3 regions of the Cupriavidus sp. 22TCCZM01-5 genome follow, and region 3 is predicted to be linked to each of the others. Evidence: predicted binding sites of a transcription regulator. Region 3 holds the regulator's gene; each other region holds the start of a gene.
What was found. Region 3 encodes LexA, which represses DNA repair genes until DNA is damaged. Its sites were predicted from a motif close to ACTGTATNNNNATACAGT; they were not measured.
Positions count from the first base shown of each region.

Region 1: a site for LexA is predicted at 2,360-2,377, ahead of imuA (translesion DNA synthesis-associated protein ImuA). Genes of this name have one in related genera too.
Region 2: a site for LexA is predicted at 4,368-4,385, ahead of AC3FNH_RS19475 (CppA family protein). Genes of this name have one in related genera too.

Region 1 covers NZ_JBYOJR010000015.1:2,908-9,153, forward strand. Annotated here, with positions in the region: gene AC3FNH_RS15665 (ATP-binding protein) at 1-800, opposite strand, end outside; gene AC3FNH_RS15670 (hypothetical protein) at 1,290-2,231, shown strand; gene imuA (translesion DNA synthesis-associated protein ImuA) at 2,424-3,287, shown strand; gene AC3FNH_RS15680 (Y-family DNA polymerase) at 3,220-4,827, shown strand; gene AC3FNH_RS15685 (error-prone DNA polymerase) at 4,824-6,246, shown strand, end outside.
Region 2 covers NZ_JBYOJR010000021.1:29,258-35,503, forward strand. Annotated here, with positions in the region: gene AC3FNH_RS19455 (AraC family transcriptional regulator) at 80-1,090, opposite strand; gene AC3FNH_RS19460 (acyl-CoA dehydrogenase family protein) at 1,238-2,416, shown strand; gene AC3FNH_RS19465 (flavin reductase family protein) at 2,413-2,997, shown strand; gene AC3FNH_RS19470 (EamA family transporter) at 2,975-3,820, opposite strand; gene AC3FNH_RS19475 (CppA family protein) at 4,061-4,336, opposite strand; gene AC3FNH_RS19480 (hypothetical protein) at 4,654-4,857, shown strand; gene AC3FNH_RS19485 (hypothetical protein) at 4,830-5,921, opposite strand; gene AC3FNH_RS19490 (IS30 family transposase) at 6,161-6,246, shown strand, end outside.
Region 3 covers NZ_JBYOJR010000002.1:152,310-158,555, reverse strand. Annotated here, with positions in the region: gene AC3FNH_RS02835 (nSTAND1 domain-containing NTPase) at 1-910, opposite strand, end outside; gene AC3FNH_RS02830 (CHAT domain-containing protein) at 912-2,966, opposite strand; gene AC3FNH_RS02825 (hypothetical protein) at 3,386-3,559, opposite strand; gene lexA (transcriptional repressor LexA) at 3,662-4,318, opposite strand; gene AC3FNH_RS02815 (asparaginase) at 4,515-5,513, shown strand; gene rpsF (30S ribosomal protein S6) at 5,616-5,990, shown strand; gene priB (primosomal replication protein N) at 6,068-6,246, shown strand, end outside.

The DNA.
Region 1 (6,246 bases), on a different contig from region 3:
GACGCAATCCCGGACTGCTTGGCGGGTTTCCCGACAGCCACGGTCTGGCCTTTAGGTTCTCCAATTCCACCTGAATCCTGCTGGATTTGAGCAGCCAGACGTTGAGTGCTCTCGGCCGGGGCAATGCCGAGTTCGGTATTGAGCACTCGGGCGCATTCCTGGTACTGGCGGACAGCAGCGTTCCGGCGTCCGGTCATCGCATACAGTTTCATAAGCAGCGCATGGGCCCACTCGAGTGTCGAGTCCAAAGCCAATACTCTGCTTGCCGTCGCCATTGCACGATCAAATTCGCCAGATTGTTCGTAATGGCTGGCAAGCTCGGTGAACACTTCCACGGCGCGCTCATGAAACCAGCGACGCTCCATGATCATCCACTGCTCGAAGGGTTCTTCACGAAGGCCGAAGCCATCGAGTAGGGCGCCCCGATAGAGTGCAGCAGCTTTTGCCAGGGAATCAGGAGATCGTTCAGCCGAGAGGCTCGTGAATTGCAGCGCGTCGACTTCCACGGACTGTCCGTCAAGCCATATCGCATCCGGCTCCGCGTTCAAGAGTGTCGGGGCGTCCGGCAGGATCCGGCGCAAGCTCGACAGTGTCTGCCGCAAACTGGCTCTTGCCTGCTCCTCCGCGCTGCGCTCCCAAAGCACGCTGGCCAGTTGCTCTCGCGACCGCAGCATGCCCGGCGACAAGGCAAGGTAGACCAGGACGGCCTTGCTCTTCCTGGTGGGAAAAGCCAGCGATCCATGCTGCCCGGCAAGCCTGATTTGCAGGCCTCCGAGGACTTCTATCTTGAGCCGGGCCATGTCGTGCGTGAGGTGAAGCGTCGCTCTCGAAAAGTCTAGTCCGCCCGGCGCGACTGTCAGGTATCAGTGAAGACTGCGCTCCCGCTGTCTCGCGCAGGTCACTTCTTTAGGTTCACCTCGTCCTACAAAGGGTCGGAGTAGGCATGGGGTTGGTTGCTGACTCGAATACGGCCTTTGCGCAGGCTACCCGGCAAGATGCGGCTGCTTTCATGAGAACTCTTTTTACGGCGTTTTTACGCGGCCTCGCCCGCTGTTCACGGATTGCTGACGTCAGCCAACGATAGTTGGAATCGTGATGTTGCCGTAGTCCAAACGTGGCTTGCCATTCGGAAGGATGGCAAATCCGGGCGGCACCATCGCTTGCGCCAGGCGGCAGATCCACACCTCGGTGCCTCAAACCGCCGCCCGGCGTTCGAACCGTGCAGGGTCGGAGGACAGTCGTCGCTCGCGGCCGCCACGGGACGTGAGACGTATCGAAGGAGAGTTTCAATGGAAATCATGACTGATGGGCAAAAGGTGATCACCAACCGCTACGCCAAGTGCATCGCTGCATCCAAGCGCGTCCGCTGGGATATCGACCGCGACGTAATTCGTGGCCGAAGCTTCGATTTTACGAAGAAATTTCTGCCGGACGCTCTATCAAAGGTCGATTCTCTCGCCTTTCTCGGACACGACGAGCAGCGTCTGCTCAGTCAGATTCAGGGCCGTACGTATGCGAACATGTTTGGTCTCGTCGAACGCTTCATCGCGGCGAAGGTACTGGAGATGAGCGGCCCTTACCGACTCGGCGACCAGATCGCGCTGGAAGCCCTGGTCCGGTTCGGTGACGAAGAAATCAAGCACCAGGAGCTGTTTCGCCGCATCGAACGCATGTGCGCCGAAGGCATGCCAGCTGGTTATACGTTCTTGCCGGAAGCAAATAGTGTGGCCTCGTTCGTCCTCGGGAAGTCCACGTGGTCAGTGCTCGCTCTAACCTGCCACATCGAACTCTTCGTGCTCGCGCACTATCGAGGCAGCATCGACGGCGACATGAACTCCTCTGAACTATGGAAAGATGTCTTTCTCTATCACTGGCGCGAGGAATCACAGCATGCGATTCTCGATGAAATCGAATGGCAACGCGAAGATGGGAGGCTTTCGCCTGAAGAACGTGACGCAGCTGTCAACGATCTGATCGAACTGGTCGCCGCCGTGGACGGCATTCTGCAAACTCAGGCCAGTGCGGACGCTGACTACTTTGCCATGATCTGCCGACGACCGCTGTCGATGGCTGACAAGGATGCAGTGCGCATCGGCCTGCTTGCCGCATACAGGTGGCAATACATCATCTCCGGAGTGCAGGAGCCCCGCTTCAGTCAGGTTCTCAGTGGCATGATTACCGGGAACCAGCTTTCCAGAATCGAAACTGCGATGGCACCGATCATGAGTTAGCGTGCGCGATAGTAGTAGCGGCTGCGAACTACACGTTCGCAGCCGCTAAGGTTGGAATAGAGTGGCCAATTCCGGTTTCCCGGAACGAGTTGATCACATTCCACCTACCCCCTTGCATTGCCTCGAATACTGTATAAATATACAGTTATCGTAAAACCACTATTCGCCACGCCGGCGAGACTCAACATTCACATGACCGCACCCGCAGCCCCCGCCGCGGAGGCTCCCGCTTTCCCTGCGCCTGCCCAGCATCCGCCGCCAAGCCGGGAGGCGGCCGTGGCCGCGCTCGAGCATCGCTATCCCAGCCTGTGGCGTGCCGGCCAGCTTGGCCGCGCCGGCAGCCAGCCGGTGTGGCCGGCCGGCTATGCCGGACTGGCGGCGGAATTGCCCGGCGGCGGCTGGCCGGTGGGCGGGGTGACGGAGTTGCTGACCACGCAGGGCGGGGCGGGCGAACTGCGCCTGCTGCTGCCGGCGCTGCGGGCGCTGGCGGCGGCGGGGCGGCGCATCGGGCTGGTGGGGCCGCCTTACCTGCCCAATGCGATGGGGCTGGCCGCGGCGGGTTTGCCGGCGCGCCAGCTCTACTGGGTGCGGGCGGCCGCCGGTGCCGGCAAGCACGCGCAGCAGGCCGATGTGCTGTGGGCGGCCGAGCAGATGCTGCGCAGCCAGGCGTTCGGCGCGGTGCTGGTATGGCTGCCGGCCGCGCGGCCGGAAGCGGTGCGCCGCCTGCAAGTGCTGGCGCAGGCCGGCGACGCCGCGGTGTGGGCCATGCGGCCGGCCACGGCGCTGCGCGAGTCGTCGCCGGCGGTGCTGCGCTTGCTGCTGTCGCCGCTGCCGGGCAACGCGCTGTCCATCGTCTTCCACAAGCGGCGCGGGCCGGTGCGCGAGGCCCCGCTGCGGCTGCGGCTGGATGGCCTGGAGGGCGCCCGCCGCGGCGGCCATGCCGCGCCTGTCCCGGCTGTTTCACCTGTTGTTGCGGGAGGTTCCGCCCATGTCGTACTGGATCGCGGTGCATCTGCCGCGCCTGTCGCTGGACGCGCTGCAGCCGAGCTGGCCTGAGCCGGCCATGCCGCCTTCCGCGGCGTCTTCCTCCACGCCCGTCTCCGCCCTTGGCACGCTGCACCATGCCGTGCCGGTGGTGGTGATGGAGCGCGAACGGGTGATGCTGGCCAACGCCCCGGCCATGGCGCTGGGCGTGGGTTTCGGCATGCGGCGCGGCGGCGTGCAGGCGCTGTCGGCCGAGGTCGTGCAACTGGAGCGCGACCCGGCCGCCGAAGCCGCGCTGCTGCACGCGGCGGCGCTGGCGCTGCTGCATTTCACGCCGCTGGTGACATTCGATGAAGACCCGGAAGCGGCCACGCTGATGCTCGACGTCACCGCCAGCCTGCGCCTGTTCGGCGGCCACCGCGCGCTGTGCCGGGCGGTGCGCGCGTGCGTGCGGCAACTCGGCACGTTTGCGCAGGTGGGCAGCGGGGCCACGGCCCATGGCGCGGCGTGGCTCGCGCGCCAGCCCATGCGCCGTACCCGCCGCGGCATCGTGCGGCCGGCGCGGCGGGCGGTGCAGGCCGCGCGCATGGGCCGCCTGCTGGACCGCCTGCCGGTCGAGGTGCTGCGCCTGCTGGCCGATCCGGCCTGGCTCGACGGCATCGGCTGCCGCACGCTGGGCGAGGTGCGGCGCCTGCCGCGCGCCGGGCTCGCGCGCCGGCTGGGCCCGGCACTGCTGGCCCGGCTGGACCAGGCCTATGGCGAGGCCACGGCCAGCTTCACCTGGTTTGCCGCGCCGCCTGCGTTCGCGCAGCGCATGGACCTGCCGGGCCGCATCGAATCGGCCGAAGGCGTGCTGGCCGGTGCGCAGCGCCTGCTGCTGGCGCTGGCCGGCTGGCTGGCGGTGCAACAGGCCGGGGTCACGCGCTGCGTGCTGGTGCTCGAGCATGAGCGCTACCGGCTCGGCGTCGATACCGTGGGCACGCCCGTGACAGTGGGCGTGGCCCAGCCCAGCCGCGATCCGGCGCACCTGTCGCGCCTGCTGCGCGAGAAGCTGGACCAGCTGCATTTCCATGCCCCCGTGACCGGCCTGGCGCTGCGCGTGGAGGCCATGGCCGAATACCTGCCGCAGAGCGATGCGCTGTTCCCCGAGCCCGGCGGCACGCCGGCCGAGCTGGGCCGCGTGCTCGACACGCTGGTCGCGCGCCTGGGCCGCGACAACGTGCTGCAGCCGCAGCCACTGGCCGACCACCGGCCCGAGTGCGCCAACCGCTGGTGCCCGCTCGACGAGGCCGCCGGCAAGCCGGCGGGCGCGCCGCTGCCACCGCTGCCGGCCTTGCCCGAGCGCCCGCTGTGGCTGCTGCCGCAGCCGCAGCCGCTGCCGGTGCGCAACCACCGTCCGAACCACGGCGGCCCGCTGAGCATGCTGACCCGGCCGGAGCGGATCGAAGCCGGCTGGTGGGACGGCGCGCTGGCCACGCGCGATTACTTCATCGCCGAGCGCGCCGATGGCCTGCGCTGCTGGGTCTACCGCGAGCGCCCCGGCCATCCGGGGCGTGACGGGCAGGACGACGGCGGCGAATACCGCTGGTTCCTGCATGGGTTGTTCGCATGAGCGTGCCCGAGCTGTCCGCGTGGCTGCCCACGCTGCCCGACTACGTGGAGTTGCACTGCATCTCCAACTTCACCTTCCTGACCGGTGCGTCGCATCCGGTCGAACTGATCGAGCGTGCCTTCCAGCTCGGCTATCGCGGCATCGCGCTGACCGATGAATGCTCGGTGGCGGGCACCGCGCGCGCGCACGACGCCATCAAGACACTGCGCACGCGCCTGAAGGATGCCGTGGAACGCTGCGAGGCGGCCGCCGGCGACCCGCAGGACGACGGCGAACTCAATGCGCTGAAGGAGCACGCCGAAGCCGCCAATGCCTTCCAGCTGCTGATCGGCAGCCGCTTCAGCCTGACCGCGCCGGCAGGCGAGGGCGAACGGCCACCGCTGCGGCTGATCCTGATCGCGCAGCACCGCGACGGTTTCGGCAACCTGTGCGAGCTGATCACGCTGGGCCGCATGCGCGCGCAGAAGGGCAGCTACCGGCTGCATCCGGACGACCTGTCGGTGCCCGAAGAAGGCCAGTTACACCTGCGCGGCATGCCGGGTTGCCTGGCACTGCTGCTGCCCGACTACTGCCCCGATCCCTCGCACTTGCTGGCGCAGGCGCAATGGTGCCGCGAGGTCTTTGGCGAACGCGCGTGGATCGCGCTGGAGCAGCTTCAGGGCCATGCCGATGCGCTGCACCGCAGCCGGATCGAGGCCGCTTCGGCACAGTCCGGCGTGCCGCTGGCGGCAGCGGGCGCGGTGACCATGCACGTGCGTTCGCGCAAGCCGCTGTCCGACGTGCTGACCGCGATCCGGCTGGGCAAGCCGCTGCCCGAATGCGGCATGGCGCTCGCGCCCAATGCCGAGCAGCACCTGCGCATGCGCCAGGTGCTGTCGCGCCTGTATCCGCGCGAGGCGCTGGCGCAGACGCTGAAGATTGCCGGGCTGTGCGATTTCTCGCTCGATACGCTGCGCTACGAGTATCCCGAGGAACTGGTGCCCAAGGGCGAGACGCCGATCAGCTACCTGCGCAAGGAAGTGGAGGCCGGCAAGCGCGTGCGTTTTCCGCACGGGCTGAAGCCGGAATGGGAGAAGCAGCTCGAAGAGGAACTGACGCTGATCGAGGACATGCAATATGAGCACTTTTTCCTGACCGTGCACGACATCGTGCGCGAGGCGCGCGCAAGGGGCATCCTGTGCCAGGGCCGCGGCTCGGCGGCCAATTCGCTGGTCTGCTACTGCCTGTACGTGACCGAGGTCAGCCCCGAGCAGGCCAACCTGCTGTTCGGCCGCTTCCTCTCGCGCGAACGCGACGAGCCGCCCGATATCGACGTCGACTTCGAGCACCAGCGGCGCGAAGAGATCATCCAGTACATCTACGGCAAGTACGGCCGCGACCGCACCGCGCTGGCCGCGTCGCTGATCACCTACCGCTCGC
Region 2 (6,246 bases), on a different contig from region 3:
TCCGCGAGCCATCACCTCAGGGGCCCTTTGCGGGCCCCTGGCCGTTCGTGGTGCGCTGGTCGGGCAAGCGCGCAGCCGTTCACTGTGTGACGGTTGCCTCCGGGGCCTCGGGCGCATGGTCGGTGCGATGGCGCCGCCAGCTTGCCGGCGGCAGGCCGAATTCGCGCTTGAAGGCCCGGCAGAATGCCGCTTCGGAGTCATAGCCGGCGATGCCGGCAACTTCGCCGATGGACTGGCTGCCATTGCGCAAGGCCGTGGCCGCGATGCGCAGGCGCCAGTGCGCCAGGTACTGCATCGGCGGCTGGCCGAGCAGGTCGGTGAAGCGCTGGGCCAGGGCCGAGCGCGACAGGCCCACGTTGCTGGCCAGTTCATCGACCGTCCACGGATAGGCCGGGCGCGCATGCATGCGTGACAGCGCACGGCCGACATAGCGGTCGCGCAGCGCCGCCAGCCAGCCGCGCTCGCTTTCCGGCATGCCGTCGATGCAACGCCGCACGGCCTGCACGAACAGCAGTTCCGACAGCTTGGCCAGGACAGTGGCGCTGCCGGCCTTGGGAACGGCCGCTTCCGAGGTCGCGAAGGCCAGGGCCGGTGCCAGCCACGCGGACTCGACGCCGCCGTCTAACCCCACCTTGAACAGGCGCGGCAGAGACGAGAGCAGGGGGTTGCCGAGCATATCGTCGAAGGCAAGGAAGCCGCACACCATGCGCGTCGGCGTGCCGGTCCCGCCATAGGACAGCCGCATGACCTCGCCCGGATTGCTCTCCATCATCCCCGCGACCAGCGGGCCGGCCGGGATCGGGCACAGGCGAAGATCGCTTCCGAGCACATGGGGTTCGCCTTGCGGCACGACCAGCAGTTCGCCGGCGTCGACGCGCAGTCCCTGCCCGTCGCCGTCGACCAGGCGGGCCCAGCAACTGCCTTCAGTGATGAGGTGGTAGGACACGACCGGGCCGGTGCCAGGCAGGAAGGCGGCACGCAGGCTGCAGTCCGCTTCGGAGATCACGCACCACGGCGCCCTGAAATCGCCGTTGAGAAAGACAGCGCCGCTCAGTTGCACCGCGCGCAGGAGATCGGACAGAGCATCCATGGTCACTTCTCCGCAAATCCCGGCGTCTTGCGCAAGAAAGCCGGAGGCCCGGTCAATGAACGGAGCCGGCCGGGCTCCGATACTAGCACCGTGCCTGACGCCAAACAACGGCGCAGGCCGCCGGCAATTCAGCAGGAGACCTATGCCATGGAAACGATCACCGCCCCCGATGCCAGCGCTGGTGCGCAGTCTGACTGGCTCGCGCTTGCCGCTTCGCTCGGCCGCACCTTCGACGAACGCGCCCCGGCCATCGATGCCCGCGACGCCTTCGTCAGCGCCAATTACGACGACCTCAGGGCGCAACGATTCCTGGCTGCCGCGGTACCGCACGAATTCGGCGGTGCCGGCCTGTCCCATCAGGAACTGGGCCAGGTCCTGCGCGAACTCGGCAAGTATTGCGGCTCGACCGCGCTGGCGTTCGCGATGCACACGCATCCGGCGGCCACCGCCGCCTGGCGCTGGCGCAACCAGAAGGCGCCGGTGGAAGGGCTGCTTAAGCGCGTCGGTGGCGAGCAGATCGTGCTGCTCGGCAGCGGCGGTTCCGACTGGCTGCATGGCAGCGGCACGGCAACGCGCGTGGAAGGCGGCTTTCGCATCGACGCGCACAAGGTGTTCGCCAGCGGTGCGCCGGCGGCAGACCTGTTCATGACCTGCGCGGTCCATGATGATCCGCAGGCTGGCCCCACCGTGCTGCATTTCGCGCTGCCGATGAAGACGCCGGGCGTGCGTATCGTGCCCACCTGGCGCACGATGGGCATGCGCGGCACGGGCTCGCACGACGTGGTGCTCGAGAACGTGCTGGTGCCCGACAGCGCCATTGCCGCGCGGCGCCCGCAGGGCGTGTGGCATCCGATGATGCATACCGTGGCGATGATCGCCTTGCCGCTGATCTATTCGGTCTACGTCGGCATTGCCGAGTCCGCGCGCGATATCGCGCTGCGGATGGCAAAGCAGCGCCGCGTCTCGCCGCATGCCGTCGAGCTGGCCGGGCGCATCGGCAACGAATGCGATGCTGCGCGCCTGGCGCTGGACGATATGTTCGCCGCGGCAGCGAGCCAGGCTCCGGGTGCCGTGACCACGAACCGGGTCATGTGCGGACGCGCGCTGGCCGCGCGCGCAGTGCTGGCGACGGCCGACCTGGCCATGGAACTGGCCGGCGGCGCGGGCTTCTATCGCGACGCCGGGCTGGAACGGCGCTTCCGCGATGCGCAGGGCGCGCGTTTTCACCCAATGCAGGCCGGCGCGCAGCACGAGTACGCGGGCCGCATGGCGCTGGGCCTCGATATCGATGCGCCGCCCGCAGACGTGCGGCCGGCCGCGCAATGATGCCCGCGCTCGCGCTGCTGCCGTATGCCACCGAGGCAAGCAACGACAGCGGCCTGGCAGAGGTGGACGATACCGGCCACGGCGAGGACGCAGCGCAAACCGTGCGCCGTGCCCTGCGCCGTGCGCTGGGACAGTTCGCCACCGGCGTGGCGGTGGTGACGGCAACCGGGTCCGATGGCAGGCCCGTTGGCGTCACCATCAATTCCCTGGCCTCGGTGTCGCTGTCGCCGCCGTTGCTGCTCTGGAGCCTGGCGCTCGGTTCCGGCAGCCTGGCCGCGTTCCGCGCCGCGCCTTGCCATGCGGTCAACGTGCTGGCACACACTCAGCAGGCCTTGTGCGAACGCTTTGCCACCAGCGGCATCGACCGCTTCCAGGGCGTGTCGCTCACGCCCGGACCATGCGGTACGGCACTGATCGACAACGCGCTGGCCTGCTTCGTGTGCCGCCCGCGCAGCGCGCGCAAGGTCGGCGATCACGTCCTGTTCATTGTGGAGATCGTGTCCTACCGCATGAACCGGGGCGAGCCACTGGTGTTCCACGCCGGGGGCTTTGCGGGAATCAGCGCGGCTTGCCCGCAATGACCAGCGCAATGCCGCCGAGCACGGCGGCAGCGCTGACGGCCAGCCGCAAGGTCATGGCTTCGCCGAGCAACGCCAGGCCACCCGCCGCCGCGATCACCGGCACGCTGAGCTGGACGGTCGCGGCGGTGGCGGCACGCAGCTGCGGCACGACCGCATACCAGACCACGTAGCCCAGTCCGGAGGTGAGGGCGCCGGACACCAGCGCACACGCCAGCCCGGCGCCGTCGAGGCGGCGCTGCGCGTGCATCAGCAAGGCCAGAGCAAGCGCCGGCGGCATGGCGCGGGCGAAGTTGCCGGCGGTGGCGGCAATGGCATCGGCCGCCCCCCTGCCGCGCAGCGAATAGATGCCCCAGGCGATGCCGGCCACGACCATCAGCAACGATGAGCCCGGCGGCGGCGCCGACAGCCCCGGCAGCACGAGCCACGCCAGTCCGCCGAGCGCCAGCGCGAGCCCCAGCCATTGCCAGGCGCGCAGGCGCTCGCCGGCGTACAGGCCATAGCCGGTCATGGTTGCCTGCACGGCGCCGAACAGCAGCAGCGCGCCTGTCCCGGCGGAAAGGTGGAGGTATGCGTACGAGAACGCTGCCGCATAGGCGAACAGCGCCAGTGCCGACGGCCAGTTGCCGCCAACCGCCACCCGGCGCGGGCCATGACGGACCAGCAGGATCAGCCACAAGGCCGCCGCCGCGCTGACGACCCGGGCCAGCGTGAAGCTGGCCGCGTCGATCGCCGTGCCCTTGAGCGCGAGTCGGCACAGGATCGAATTGCCGGCAAAGGCCAGCATGGTGACAGCCGTCAGCAGGACGACGCGAGCGTGCGTCATGGCGGCCGGCGCCGCAGTGGCCGGCTCAGCCTGCATAGGCGTCGTCAAGCGAGAACGGGGAGGGGCTTTCGATGGCGCGCATCAGCGCCGCATGGTTCGAGCCAAAGCCCCCCAGGCCGATGCAACCGGTCTTGCTCATGTTCTTGTCCGGTGAGTTGCGGTGTGGGTGCGGCGCGGTCCTCGCCGCACACAGCGTCGTGATTGATCATAGTCACTGCGCAGCCACCGCAGGCAGCCGGATCAGCGGGCGGCGCCGGCCGGTGCCGCCAGGATGGCGCGGATGCGCGCCAGGTACTGGTCGCCAACCGCACGGTGCATGCGCGCCGTTTCCTGGGCGAAATCCCGGCGCGTGGGCGGGCGGATACCCAGGCTGCGGCAGATGGTGGACAGGTAGGGCTTGCGCGCGCCTGCCAGCCGGCCCGCCGCGGACTGTAGCGCGGCATCGCCGATGCGCGCGCGCAGCCAGGCCAGCACCTGGCGATCATAGTCGTTCTGGACACGGATCAGATGTTCCATGGCATTCCTCGCACTGTTCATCCATACAGGTACTGTAAATATATACAGTATCGGATGACAGGCAAGGAGAATATGCCGCGCGATGACCTCCGACAATAATTCGCTTAAACGACATTTAGCGTCTGGGTCGAGGCTATCTTTGTTTGCGAAGTGTCTCCATCTCCTTGATGCCTGATGACGGAGTGGTGGTCGCGAGGAGTCAAGTTAATGTTGAGTATAAGGCACTTTGCAAACTGATATACCGACGTGGTGCTGGTTTCCCCTGAGAATTTGTTCGTCCCTGGAGATCAGGGTCAAACAAATCTAAGGAGATTCACATGTCGGGTAAGCCATTCAACGAAGGTGACAAAGCGCGGCTAATGGGAGGCGAGGCCGTCAAGGGAAATGGGCAAGTCAAAAGCGGTGGTTTTGCATCCAAGGTCCAAAAAATTGTTGATACGAAAACCGCGCAGCCGACGCCTCAAAGCCCGGTGGGAGCAAGCGCCGTTGACATCTATTTAAGCGTCAAGGATTCGGGATGAGCGAGCCAAAAGGGATAGCGGCTCGCCATCCACGACTCGACCGATTGGAACTGGAATGGAAGTGGTCCCGCGTCAGTCCTTCCTTTGATGCTCAGGATCGTTGCAAGCCGGTCGCCGAGGTGGGCAACAAACTGAAGATGTTTGGTGACCACGTACCGCGACCTCAGCTCCGAAAAGCCTTCCTCGGTCAAAAGGGGCTTTGCCAAGGCGCAGAGCGTGGTTGACTCGGGAAGATTCTTGCCTGCTCTCCATCCTTTCAACGTAGGAAGGCTCACCACGGAATGGCGGCCGGTGTATGGCGCCATCTTGAAAAGGTCCGTTGTCGACCTCGCTCCAAGCTTCAACATTAACCAGTTGATCAGCTTCGCGCCTGGGGGACGAACGTCTTCTGGGGGCGGTACCAAGTCCAGGTACCCCGATTCCTTAGAGTCGATGTCAGCGCAATGTTCCCTGGCGAGATATGCGGCTAGAGCGAGGCGAATTTCGAGCGCAACCAGGGCGCGCGGCTCCAGCAGCGGCTCCCACGATGAGTTGGCACCAATCAGCGCCGCCGAACGGTCATCTATGCATAGAGAAAGTAGGCGATCGGCCCGAATAGCCTTGATGGCTGCGGCGCCGCCTTGCGTTGGCAGCAGGTCTCTCGGAACGCTCGCCGCAGATTCGACCTGACAGAGCCATCTCCAGCTCGACGGGATCGATTTCTTTCCTTGGTGCTTCATACCCTGAAGCACGAACTCCCACATGCCCGTGGAGCGTTCGCGGTCCGCTTGCTCAAGTGGCCCTAGATCACCGCTGATAATAGCTTTCTGCACAAGACCGTTCATTGGCAAATCGGGTACGGCCTTCGTGAGATCAGTAAGGACGCGAAAGGCGACAGGGTCGTTGACGGGAAGACCCTCCGCCGCCTTCATTCGCGTATAGAGGGAACGGAGCCCCTCGCTCGCGAACAATCCACTGAACGACATACCGATCAGCTTGAGGTCCACGTCGGGATGGAACGTAAAAATGCCACTCCAATCGAGCCGAGCCGGCTTTCCTTCGAAGGGCGACTTGAATCTGGGCATGGGCAGTGACGGGTAGTGGACCGGCATATTGCCGGGGACCCATTGAGAATAAGGTCGATCCCGTTTTGAACTTAGAAACCGGCTTTGACGGACGGGCAGAGGGCTCAGCGGCTGAAAAGTCGGGGGCGGGCGGCGCCAGGACCGGCATTGGCGCTCACTGACCCCCGGTCCTGACAGCCCGCTTTACTGCAGCCTGTTCGCGTCACGCGTTCTCAGGTGAGCCGAGTCGGGGGACAGGCCTGCCCCACAGCAGGAATCTAATACAGCACCGCTCGGTCGGCAAGCGGCGCCGAGGAGAAGCGGGGCGTCTGGTGTCGAGATTTTT
Region 3 (6,246 bases):
CGTCCAGGGCCAGGTTGCAGTATGTCGCCAGCGCTGCGCCGGTGTCGAGCCGCTGTACCTGGTCGAGCGTGATGGCGGCACCCGCCGGCGGCGTGCCGGCGTCGCCGAAGCACTGGCGCCACAGGCTCAGGCCCACCACCTGCAATTGGACCGGCTCGACAAAGCGGCCTTCGCGCATGACCGCCTGCCCGTTCGCATCGCGCGTGCGGATCTGCGCGAGGTCATGCACCAGCCGTTGCGCGGCGTCTTCGCGGAAGTCCACGCCAACGGCCGCGGCGGGGCCTGTCAGGGCTTGCAGGGCCTGCTCGCGCGTCAGCAGGTCGATGCGCATGGTGTTGTTGAGCCTTGTCGGTACCAGGTCCCGGTAGGCATCGAGCCAAGAGAAATACTCCTCGCGCATCGACACCAGTGCCCAGACCGGGCTCGGGCCGAGGTCGAGCACGTCGCCAAGCTGGCTGAAGAACTCTCGCTTCTGTGCGACGTCGTCGCTGTCCAGCGTGAAGATCTCCTCGAACTGGTCCAGTACGATCATCAGCCGCCGTGGCTTTGCGTCTGAGGGCGGACCCGGCATGCGCGACAGGTACGAGAGCAGCGTGTCGTTCTCGCGCGGCTTTACGCCGGACCGCGCGGCCCAGCCATGCAGCACGCTCGAGACGTAGCGGTTGGCGCCGCCATAGGGCGCGCTGACGCGCGCGGTCGGCAATACGTCGAAGCGGTCGGCCAGGCGCGGGCGCAGGCCGGCTTCGATCAGCGACGTCTTGCCCGCGCCCGATGGCGAGTACAGCAGCACGATGCGGTCGGCGATGAGGCGGTCGCGCAGCTCCTCGATCTCGGCATCGCGCCCGAAGATCGGATCGGTTTCGCCAAGCGGCGTCGGGCCGATGTAGGGGCCGGGACTCGCGTGCGCCATGTCAGGACTCCATGCGCTGGAACAGCTCTGCGGTGAACATGCCGACATCGCCCCAGTACAGCTTGAGCCTGGCCTTGTCCTGGAAATAGCGTTCGAGGTAGCGGCGCGCGCTCACCGGGTCAACGATGCTGTTGGGGTCGAGCTGCGCCGACAGGTGCTGGTATTCCTGGCGCAGGTCGGCGCCTTCCAGGTTCAGGATGCTGCGGAACAGGATGCGGAATTCCCACGACTGTACGTCGAAGCCGACAAAGAGCAGGGCGCTGTCGTTCAGGCGCGCCCGCACCGCGAGCGGAATCGCATTGCGGTTGACCGACACGCTGGTGAGGTAGTCGAAGTACTGGTCTTCGGTCAGCACGAGCGAGCCCGGTTCGCGCAGGTCGCCGAAGAGCTTGAGCACCATTGGCGCCTGCGCGGTCGGCGCGGCGCGCTTGCGGCCTTCGGCCAGCGCATCGTCGCAGGCTTCGGCCTGGCGGTTCCAGCGGCACAGCCGCACGCTCGGGTCGGCGCCGCTCTCGCGCAGCGCATCGGCCAGCAGGTCGCTCGGGTCGGTGCTCAGGTAGACCGGCAGCTTCAGCCGCGCCATGGCGCGGTAGGGGCTTTGCGGCTCGCGGTCGCGCTGTGCGCGGCCGACGGCACTGACCACATTGCCAAGCTCCGCGATGACGTCCTCGTTCTTCAGCGCGAGCAGTTCGGGGGTCAGCAGGTCGCGGTATTGCTGGACGATATGCTGGTACGCGAACTTGTAGAACAGGCGGCGCGGGAATACGCCCTGCTGCGAGACCGCCAGGTACTGGGCGACTTGCGGCAATTCGTCGCGCTCGTGCGGGGCCATCGGGAAGTGGTAGGCCTCGGCCCAGGTCTGGGCGAGCTGCAGGCGCGAGCCGAACATGGCTTCGCTCATCGCGGGCCCGAGGATCGGCGTGGTCTCGCCGTGGCGGATGTTCTCGATGACGGCGCGCCAGGCGTCGCCGCCATCGCCTTCATCGGGCGCAAAACCGGGCGGGTAGAAGATGCGGCCGCTGTCCAGCCGCGTGAACACCGCGGGCATCCACCAGTCCGGGTACTCGCTGACCGCCGCGCGCGCCACGCCGGCGGCACGATCCACCTCGCCGTGTTCGCGCAGCTCGGCAAAGAACCGCGGCAGGAAGGCGTTCATGGTGGCCATGCCGATATTGCCCTGCATGGCCAGGACCGCCGGCACGCCGGCCTGGGCAAGGAGCGGTCCCAGGGCCATCAGCGTGCTGGCGCTGCGCGCGGCGCCGGATCCGGCGCTCTGGCAAGAACACAACACCACCAGGCTCGGCGGACGCTCGAGGGTGCCGATGCGGTTCACCAGCACGCTGCCGCTCACCAGGTCACGGCTGCCGTCGGCCTGTTCGAGCCACAGCATGGGCTGGTCGTCCACGAGCGCGCCGTGGCACACGAGGCAGAACACATCGGCGCCTTCCTGCAGTGCCGCGAAGATGCGGTCGATCGTGGCGTGGCCGGGTTCCGCCAGGGCCTTCGCGGGAATCGGCGCCAGCGCGGCGACGGTGCGCGCGGCTTCCCCGGCGGCATCGATCGGCTTCAGTTCGGGGCCCAGTCCGCTTGGGTTCGCCACCACCACGAGCGCGCTTACGTCGCTGCGTGCGCGCAGGCGCGGCAGGCGCATTTCCCGCGCAAACAGGTAGCGCGAAAAGAAGCAGCGCTGGGTGATGAACAACGCGTGCTCGCCTGCGGGGTCGTAGAGCGTTTCCCATGGCAGCGCGTGCAATGCGCGCGCGTCGACGCCGATGCGCAGGCGCACGCGCAGGTCCAGGTGGCGTTCGTTGGCCGATGCCTGCGCGAGGACGAAGGCGTCGCGCAGCGGTGGCGCGGCGAACAGGGCGGCGGCCAGTGCGCGGCCGCACACCTGCGGATCCGCGTCGCGCACCGCGGGGTCGTCGGGTGCAAGCGGCATCGGCACGCGTGGGGTGATCACATCGCCTTCGGGCACGCGGTGCCTGGCCTCGGCTTCATATCCGCCTGCGGCATCCGTGCCGATCACGATTTCCAGTTCGGAATAGTTGCGCGGCATGGGCGGTCCGTCGTCAAGGCAGGGCTATGCCGCACCGAGCGGGTCGCCGCGACGCAAAGTCCTGGCGCAAGGCGTTTCGATGGCGGCCATGATGCCCCCCATGCCGATTCGCTGACGGCACCGGCACCGGCACCGTCGCTGGCGTTCGCAATTACCCCGGCAACGCTAGGCTGGCGGCCGGCGGCGGCAATGCGCGCGAGCCGGCCCGGTTCAATGGCGTGCCATGCTGCGGTTGGGCCGTTCTGCGACGGCGCCGGGGCACGCTGTGCCTGCTAACTGAAGGCTAGAAGCTGGCACCCTCGATGGAAAGATGTCGCAGATAAAACAAATGAAGATGAGATTTGCGGAATATGCAATTCTCGATGAATCCGCCATTCAAGGGCCGGATGACGACCCCTGCCGGTTCTTGCCGGCGGGACTCAGGCCAGGAGCTTGGTCGGCTCGGCCAGTTCCAGCATCCGGCAGATGGCTGCCATGCTGCCAACCATGGTGCGGCGCTGCGCGCCCTGGTAGATGCGGACGCCCTTCGACTGCCGGAACGGCACCGGCTTGACGGGCTGACGGGCGGCTGCAATGTGTTCGATTTGCGGCATGGCTACACCTCTCGATTGGCAAAAGCGGGGTCAACACTCGTCATGCGGGCGGCGTCGGCACTGCAAGGAGGAGGGCGGCCAGCGCGCGGCTGGCCGCGCTGGTCAGAAGCCCGAGGAGCGGATCAACCCGACGGCGATGCCTTCGAGTGAAAATTCCTCGCGTCCGGGCGTGACCACGATGTTCGGAAAATCCGGGTTTTCCGCGATCAGCTCGATCGTGCCGCCACGGCGCTGCAGGCGCTTGACGGTGACGTCGTCGCCCAGGCGGGCCACGACGATCTTGCCGTTGGGCGCTTCGCTGGCCTTGCGCACGGCCAGCAGGTCGCCGTCGAGGATGCCGGCGTCGCGCATGCTCAGGCCGCGCACGCGCAGCAGGTAGTCGGGACGCTCGTCGAAGACAGTGGCATCGACCTGGTACTGGCGGTCGATATGCTCGGCGGCGAGGATCGGGCTGCCGGCGGCGACGCGGCCCACGAGCGGCAGCGTCAGCTGCATGATGCCGGACACCGGCAGCGAAAACTGGTCAGGGGATTCGGAATCGCTGCGCGCTACCTTGAGCCGGATGCCGCGCGATGCGCCCGGCGTCAGTTCGATCACGCCCTTGCGCGCCAGCGCCCGCAGGTGCTCTTCTGCGGCATTGGGCGACGAGAAGCCGAACTCCGCAGCGATCTCGGCGCGCGTAGGCGGGAAGCCCGTGCCGCGGATCGTGTTGCGGATCAGGTCGAAAATCTGCTGCTGCCGGGGTGTCAGGGTCGCCATGGAAGCGTTCCGTGATGAGTGCCCCGGTGCGATACCGCTGCCAGCCAGGCGGGCACTGTATGTTTAAACAGTATGCTGTGATTTTATACAGTATCGGCGCAAGCGCAAGCAGAATTTCAGAAGTGTCTGCTCGACTTCCGATTTGCCCGCATGCCGCGGGTACAATCGCCGGACCTCAGCTTCCTGCATCCCGACCATGTCCCAGCTTCCCCGCATCGTGGTCCTTGCCACCGGCGGCACCATTGCCGGCGCCTCGACCAACCCGGCCAGCAGCGCGCGCTATCAGGCTGCGACGGTACCCGTGACAACGCTGCTGGCGGCAGTGCCGGCGTTGCAGTCGGTGGCCAGGGTCGAGGCCGAACAGGTGGCGCAGGTCGACAGCAAGGACATGGTGTTCTCGCTCTGGTCGACGCTCGCGGAGCGCGTGCGGCACTGGTCGGCGCAGCCGGATGTGGCCGGCATCGTCATCACGCATGGCACGGACACGCTCGAAGAGACGGCGATGTTCCTGCACCTGACGCAGGCATGCCCGGTGCCGGTGGTGCTGACTGCGGCCATGCGGCCGTCGACGTCGCTGTCGGCCGATGGTCCGCTCAATCTGCTCGATGCCGTGCGCGTCGCTGGCCATCCAGATGCGCGCGGCAAGGGCGTGCTGGTGGTGCTGAACCAGCAGGTTCATGCGGCGCGCGACGTGACCAAGGCGCATACCTCGTCGGTGGATGCCTTTGTATCGCCAGTGACCGGTCCGCTGGGCTTTGTGCAGGATGAACTGGTGCGGCTGGCGCGCAAGCCTGCGCACGCCATAGCGGCTGCCTTGCTGGTGCCGGCCCGTTGGCCGGATGTCGAGATCATCGCGAGCTACGCGCAGCCCGGCCGCATCGCGGTGGACGCGATGGTGGCCGCGGGTGTGCGTGGCCTGATCGTGGCGGCGGCGGGCAATGGGTCGGTGCACGAGACACTGATCGCAGCGCTCAGGGATGCCGCGGCGGCCGGTGTGGCCGTGGTGCGGAGTTCGCGTACAGGGGCGGGGCATGTGGCGATTCCGCCAGTTGCCGACCCGGATGGTGGCGTTTTCCTTTCCGCTGCCGACCTGAATCCCTATAAGGCCAGGGTGCTGCTGTTGCTGGCCCTGGCGCAGGACCCGGGGCTGGCCGCTGCGCCGGACCGGCTCCAGGCGCTATTCGCGGCGGCGTGAGCGCGGTTGCGCGATTGTCAACAGTCGAGCTATAATTTAGGGCTATTCAACCTTGCCACACCGGACGTGACGCCCGGGTGGCTCATCCCAAAAGGAGCGTCAATGCGTCATTACGAAATCGTTTTCATCGTCCATCCGGACCAGAGCGAGCAAGTGCCGGCCATGATCGAGCGTTACAAGTCGCTCGTGACGTCGCAAGGCGGCCAGGTTCACCGCGTGGAAGACTGGGGCCGTCGCCAGATGGCTTACATGATCCAGAAGCTGGCCAAGGCTCACTACGTTTGCGTCAACATCGAGTGCGGCAAGGAAACCCTGGCCGAGCTGGAACACGCCTTCAAGTTCAATGACGCCGTGCTGCGTCACCTGATCGTGCAGACGAAGAAGGCCGAAACCGCTCCTTCGCCGATGATGAAGGAAGTGCAGCGCGAAGAAGCCCGCAAGGCCGCGCAAACGACCACCGAAGGCCAGGCCGCCTGAGTGCGGACTGCGGTGCCGGTCGTGGCCGGCAAGTCTGACCACGGCAGCATGGGCAACACACTGCAAGGGGCCACGCGTTGAACCAGCTTCGGCTAGCCGCCACACTGGCGGAACGCGATGCCCTCAGGTATACCCCGGCCGGTGTGCCCGTCGTGAACTGCATCCTGCAGTACAGCGGCGAGGCGATCGAGGCGGAAACACCGAGGCAGGTCGAGTTTGCCATTGCAGCGATGGGAATCGGCCCGGTTGGCCAGCG